Regions from separate parts of the Pseudoalteromonas sp. MMG024 genome, predicted to be linked through region 1. Evidence: riboswitches for the same ligand, from Rfam matches in the RefSeq annotation. Region 1 holds a riboswitch; the other holds the start of a gene.
The links. A riboswitch is a leader RNA that binds a small molecule or an ion and turns the genes downstream of it on or off. The one in region 1 is predicted to bind lysine.
Positions count from the first base shown of each region.

Region 2: another riboswitch for lysine. It lies ahead of lysC (lysine-sensitive aspartokinase 3); the one in region 1 lies ahead of dapA (4-hydroxy-tetrahydrodipicolinate synthase).

Region 1 is NZ_JAKFZO010000005.1:210,470-213,892, forward strand. Features, by position in the region: gene L1068_RS06800 (PLP-dependent decarboxylase) at 1-271, opposite strand, end outside; gene L1068_RS06805 (2,3,4,5-tetrahydropyridine-2,6-dicarboxylate N-succinyltransferase) at 271-1,011, opposite strand; gene dapA (4-hydroxy-tetrahydrodipicolinate synthase) at 1,024-1,905, opposite strand; lysine riboswitch at 2,031-2,225, opposite strand; gene L1068_RS06815 (Solitary outer membrane autotransporter beta-barrel domain) at 2,401-3,339, shown strand.
Region 2 is NZ_JAKFZO010000004.1:79,724-83,146, forward strand. Features, by position in the region: gene L1068_RS05035 (4'-phosphopantetheinyl transferase superfamily protein) at 1-442, shown strand, start outside; gene lysC (lysine-sensitive aspartokinase 3) at 392-1,741, opposite strand; lysine riboswitch at 1,809-1,982, opposite strand; gene nhaD (sodium:proton antiporter NhaD) at 2,081-3,334, opposite strand.

The DNA.
Region 1 (3,423 bases):
GCACACGTTTTGCGTCTATGCCTTGATCTAATACCTGATTTAGCTCGCCACTGCTGGCTACATCAAAGTCAAAACCGCATTTATCTAACGTTTTAATAATCTCTGATAGCGGATTGGCTTTAACGGCATACCATAGCTTCACCACATTTTGAGATGTTATCGTGGTTAAATGCGCTTCTAGTTTATCGAGATCATAAACATAAAAGGGAGTATCGTTTTGCTGGCATAGTTCAGCCAGCACATGACGCTGTTGTGTGCTCAAGAAGCTCATTAACGTAAAGCCTCTTCAAGTTCTAGTGACGCATCGCTTTGCTCATCACGATATTTAACGATAAGGGCACATGACATGCTTAAGCCTTGCTCACGACCCCATTCACTTGATGAAGGGCGTGAGCCAGGAATAACAATCGCATTTTCTGGAATTGGTTCGCCTTTTTCTAATACGCGCTCATTTACACAGTCATAAACAGGAATAGTTGCAGAAAGACGCACGCCTGGTGCAAGTACCGCACCTTTTTTAACGACCACACCTTCAACGATGACACAACCTGCGCCGATAAATGCATCATCTTCAATTACTACAGGGCTTGCGCCAACAGGCTCCAATACACCGCCAATTTGCACTGCAGCACTTAAATGTACGTTTTTACCAATTTGAGCACATGAGCCTACTAATGCATGGCTATCAACCATAGTGCCGGTGTCGATGTAGGCACCAATATTCACATAGGCTGGTGGCATAATTACTGTGCCGCTTGCAACATAGGCACCTGGGCGAACACTCGTACCGCCTGGCACCATACGTACACCTTCTTGTGCAGAAAAACCGCGTACAGCAAGGTTATCTTTATCTACAAATCCACCTGGAAATTCAGTATTAGTACCATTTTTGAAAACATCTAAAATGCCTTTTTTAACTTCAACGTTCGCGTGCCAGTTACCATTTTCATCTTGGTTTGCCGCGCGTAAGGTGCCGTTTTCTAGGTTTTTTAATAGTTCTTGCCAGTTCATAGTACTTCTCTCTTAATTCCAGGATAAAATTGTTTGATTAGCAGCGAGAATTGCTGCAGGTGATTCCAGCTCATGATGGGTAAGCGGTGGACGTAAATTTGGGGTGTTGAGCTTGCCTTGTTGGTGCATTAGCACTTTTACCGGCACAGGGTTAGCTACTTCAAATAAGCTATTTACCGCGTCGCTCCAAGTAGTAAACAGGTTTGGTGTGCCTAAAAGCGATCTGCGAACAAACTCTGCGGTTTGTTTAGGCCATGCGTTAGCTGCAACCGATACTAAACCTTTTGCGCCAGCTTGGGCAAAATATGGCATTAAGGCATCATCGCCACTGTAAATAGCTACATTAGGATTGCTGCTTCTAAATACTTCAAATTTACTAATGTCACCACTGGCTTCTTTTAAAGCCCATAAGTTGGTGTGATGACTTAGTGCTGATAACAGTTCAGGAGCAAGTGCTACGGCGCTGCGTCCTGGTACGTTATACAACATGCAAGGAAGTTCTGTGGCACTGAGTAATGCATCAAACCACTGAATTTGGCCTTTAATGCCAGGTTTAGCGTAAAGTGGTGAACCTAGTAATAGTGCGTCAATCGGTTGTTGGTTACAGAATTCTAACCACTCAAGTTGTTGCGGTAAGTTGACCCCGCCTACCGCAACCATCAAAGGTACCGTCGGTGATAAGTCACAGACAAAACGCACGATTCGCTGCTGCTCTGCGATGGTTAATGCTAAACCTTCACCTGTGCTGCCGAGTAATAAAATGCCATTGTCGGCATCTTGTTGATCTGCTACTAATTGCGCAAGATTGTCATAGTCAACTTCACCTGTCTCAGTGAAGGGGGTGACTAATGCAGTCCAAAGTGGGTACTGCGTTAAATTAAATTGTGATTTCATCTCTAGCGAACTTAATATGTGTTCGAAGAAGGGATAAGAGAAAGGCTCAGTCCAGCTTCGAACAACTAAAAATTCGAAGAGCAATGGACTTAAAAAATAGATAAGGCGAATGGCCTTATTTTTCTAAGACCAGAAGCTCTCCACCAAACATATTTACTTAATACAAGTAATTGGTGACAGTCGCCGGGATTCAGCCCAAGCGCCCGAGATAAGTTATCAGCAAAAAAGCTTATCTCTCGGCGTTAATTCCCCTCATTCAGTGTCTTTGGAGTTTGCTCCCCTCAACTGAACTACCTGAATAACGCACCTCTTCCAGCCCTAAGCTAGCCGCTATTTTAAATAGCCACTAACGTAAAATAGGGTGATTGAGCGGCAATTGAAACATTTTGGACGTCTAAATGTCAATAAAATTTATTTTAGAGCACTGCAATCGCATGATGTTTAATGATATAACTAGCGGCTATTGCCCTTGAAATTAAGTAAAAATCTTTAGTTGTGAGAAAGTTAGTATTTCTGTTGTGCGTTTTTATAAGCTTGCCATGCGATGCATCGGTGAAAAAAGCCTATGAGGAATCATTTGCGTCGTCGGTTGTGTTAAGTGACTCTGACGTAGTGCGCTTTGGCTTTGGTAATTTTGACCCGGTTAATATTTTAGAGCAACTCGGAGATGATGCAGGCGATAAAAGTGTTGATTTAAGAACTCAGCTACAAGTATTTGCACTGCCTTATACCTACACGTTAGACGAAGATTCACGCATAAACACGCACTTTTCTTATATTTCACAATCGCAAGAAATATTGCTGGATGATGTGACCATTCCCGACGATAGCCATGATCAAATCTTCACCGCTTATGCCGATTATGAAACAGCGCTGTATCGTTACGATAATTGGTTGTTAGAAGGCTCAATTGGTGCGCATGTGATGCATTACGACAATATTCATGACTACAACAGCCCTGAAAGTCGTGCCGCTAAAGCAGAAGTGGAAGGTATTTATTTTAATACAACTGCAAACTCAGTTTTAACTGATATGGGGTTAACTCTCAGTCGCAGAAAAGCCAGTCGTTGGGGGCATTGGCTCGTTAAGTCGAGTTATAACCACTTCTTTGGTAAAGGGTTTGGTGGTGATGATGCAACACGTGATTCAACCCCATCAGGTTGGTATTTTGCGAATAGCGTTAGGGCAACCATAAAGCTCGACCAAAAGTTAAAACATACCGAGTCAATCTACCTTAAATTTCAACGTGTTGATTTGGGTGGGGACGCACGTAGCGCCTTTAGCACAGGCCATTATTACGAGTACGGTGGCGGTTTATTAATTGACACTCGGCCGTGGACATCTTGGTTTGATAATATCGGTATTGGCTTGCATTACAACGAGGGTAGTGTACTTAGTGGCGGCAGTATTGTAATCTACTTCAACGAAGAGTAACTCCAACTCACTGTAATCGTTATTATTCTAGTGGGCTAGAAGCCATGTTGACTAGGCCTAAATTTATCGATGCAGCGTAACACT
Region 2 (3,423 bases), on a different contig from region 1:
TTCACTGGTGATAAGTCACTCCAAAGGCTGGGTTGCGGTATATTTAGCACGTGAGCCAGAGCGTATGGGCATCGACCTTGAATTTATGTCGCAAAAGCGCCCTTTTTTAAAACTAGCCAAGCACTTTTATCATATTGATGAAATTAATGAAATTGAGAGAGCAAGCCCTATGTCCGATACTTTTTTTCGTATTTGGACATTAAAAGAGGCTCTTGCCAAAGCTGTTGCCATGCCTATCGCCCAGCTGCTTGCGCCTAATGTATATCATGGATATGCAAAACATAATTTAGCAGCCTATAGCTGCCAAATTAATGGGTTTGATTTTAGTTTGGCAACGCCAATGACTGTTAAACAGCCACCAGCGCTTATTGAAGTTTCTCTTACACCCGACTTAACAGGCTTCGAGCAAACGACTGTGAATCGCTTGCACCACGTTATCTGATTCAGTTTGCTCAACTAAGAAACATAAGTTGTGCTTACTTGCGCCATGGCAAATTAAACGAATATTAAAATCACTGAGTACACCCATTAAATTAATTTCGCCGTGACGTAATTGAATTTCAGAGCCGATTAATGCCACCAGTGTTAAATTATTCTCAACCGTTACATGACAAAACTCGCTTAACTCATCAAGACAAGCTTGTTCAAGCTCCGGGCGTGATGCATTCGGCGCGTTATCTAACGTTAACGCAACACTGATTTCAGATGTAGTCACTAAATCGACCGAAATATTGTACTTCGCTAAAATGGTAAACACGCGTGCTAAAAAGCCGCTTGCAAGCAGCATTTCAGGGCTTTTAACCGTTAATAGTATTTGATTTTTACGCTGTGTGACCGCGCGAATGCCCGCTTGTTCTGATTTTTCTTTTTCAATCCAAGTACCACCTTGCTCTGGCGCTTTGCTCGAACCAACAAACACACTAATGCCACTGCGACTTGCTGGTAAAATAGTGGCTGGATGTAATACTTTCGCGCCAAAGGTTGCCATTTCTGCCGCTTCATCAAAGCTCAGTTTGGCAATCGGCGCCGCTTTAACACATAAACGGGGATCTGTACTAAAAATACCCACTACATCTGTCCAAATGTAAACAGCTTTTGCATCAACCGCTTCAGCCAATAATGCTGCACTGTAATCAGAACCACCACGGCCAAGCGTGGTTGTGTCACCTTGGCTATTTGCACCAATAAAACCTTGGGTAACAACAATACTTTCGCTTAATAACGGCAATAAGTTTGATTGTGCTAATTCACGAGTGCGTTCAACATTAGGTTCTGCTTTACCAAAATGTGAATTTGTCGCGAGCACTTCGCGTGCATCAAAGCGCAGCGATTGTGCACCTAAGCTGCGTAAAACTTGGGTAAATAAATACGATGATAAACGCTCACCAAAACTTAATAGTTCATCGCTCGCTTTGTCATCAAATTCGTTTTGTAATGCAAAGGTTTTAAACGCTTCAAGTGTTGCTAAAAAACCTTCGGTAATGTCGTCATCTAATGTGAGTTTTTCAGTAATTTTGTGCTGAATGGCTACCACTGCGTCAATATGCTCTTGGCGTGCAGCGTCCGTCAAATCGTCATTTGCAAGGCTTACTAAATGATTTGTAACACCAGAGCTTGCACTTACGGCAACTAAACAGGTGTTTGGGTTTGATATAACAATTTCGGCGCAGCGCACCATAGCGTCATAGTCTGCGACACTGGTACCACCAAATTTTGCTACATTAATACTCGAATTAGACACGGTCTCTCCTTTAAATCTTAATAAGGAGAACTTGGCAAGGAACGTGATTGATTACATCAGGATAGTCTCTGCCAGAAGCTCTCCACCTGTTACAGGTGACAGTCCCGAAGATTCAACTTCTAGAACCGAAGCGAGCTGGCCACAAATCCAGATCACTCCTCGGCATTTAACCCCCTGATAGACCGTCGTCGGGAATGCGCCCTCGAATCTACTACCTGGTTAATGCACCTCTTCTGTTGTTTGCATGCAACAATAATGTTTATCGCATTACAGCAAACAAAAAGCCTTCTAAAAAGAAGGCTTTTGAAATTTACCGTTTAGCCGTCTAGCTGTCAATCACTAATTAATAAATAAACAACCAACTAAATACGATGATGAATAACCAATGGTATAGGCAATCATCAAATACATAAACATGCGTAGGTAACTTACAAAGGTAAGTTCCTTAATTTTGCTCATTGCAATAATACCCGCAGCTGAACCGATAATTAGCATTGAGCCGCCTACACCGGTTGCATAGGTAAAGGTTAACCACTGACGTGTATCCATTACGATATCTGCTTTTAAAAGTGCTGCGGTAAGCGGTACGTTATCAACGGCCGCTGACAAAATACCCATAAAGTAGTTTGCATATTCAGGTGCAAGTACTTCATAAAGGTGGGTAAATTGATTCAACACTCCAATTTCTTTCATCGCACCTACAAGTAATAACACACCCACAAAGAATAATAAGGTGTCATACTCAATTTCACGCACGTAATCGATAATCTTTTTATTCACATCTTTTTTGCGCATTAAGAATTGCGCTACTAAGAACATTAGCGATAAACCAAATAAAAAGGTTAATAATGGCGGAATGTGATACCACACACTAAACATTAGCGTGGCTACGATGGTCGAAACAAAAATACAGGCAATAGTGATATCAGTTTTTTCAATACGGCGCAGTTCGACTTTTTCAAAGGTAATGGTGCCTTTCATGCCCATACTCAGCATGGCCGCTAAAATAAATACCGATAACGCTGCAGGAGCGACAAGCAACAATAAGTTAGCAATGGTGACTTTATCTGCAAGGAAAATCATTAAGGTCGTTACATCACCGGTGATAAGCGATACCCCACCTGAGTTCACTGCAAATACAATAAGCGTGGCATACTTAATGAGTTTTTTGGCATCAAGCTTTAACGACATCACAACCGCCAGTGATATCAGCGTTGCGGTGATGTTGTCAGAAATCGACGAGAAGAAAAATGCAAACGCACCGATTAAATACATTAAATTGCGCTCGCTCATTTCATTAGGCAATACCCTATGCACCAAGCTTTGAATAAACCCTTTGGAGTTTAAATAAGCAACAAAGGTCATCGCTGCCATCAAAAACAACCACAAGGTCGCAATTTCTAAAATATTATGATCGAGTTCTTTTTGAACAGATTCTGGGCTTTGCCCATGTAAAGGGGAAATAAAGAGAATAATCCAGCACAAAGTTCCAAAAAATAGCGTTGTTTTGGCTTTGTTTACATGGATAATATCCTCTATAACAATCAGCACGAATGCGATTATTATCAGCGCGAGAATAACACCTGACACCATCTTGTTATTTTAACCTGTAGAGTTGAGTTAAAAATTTGAACGAACACCCAACCTGCGGTCGATAATAAGCCTGTTGAGCGGCGCGAAGT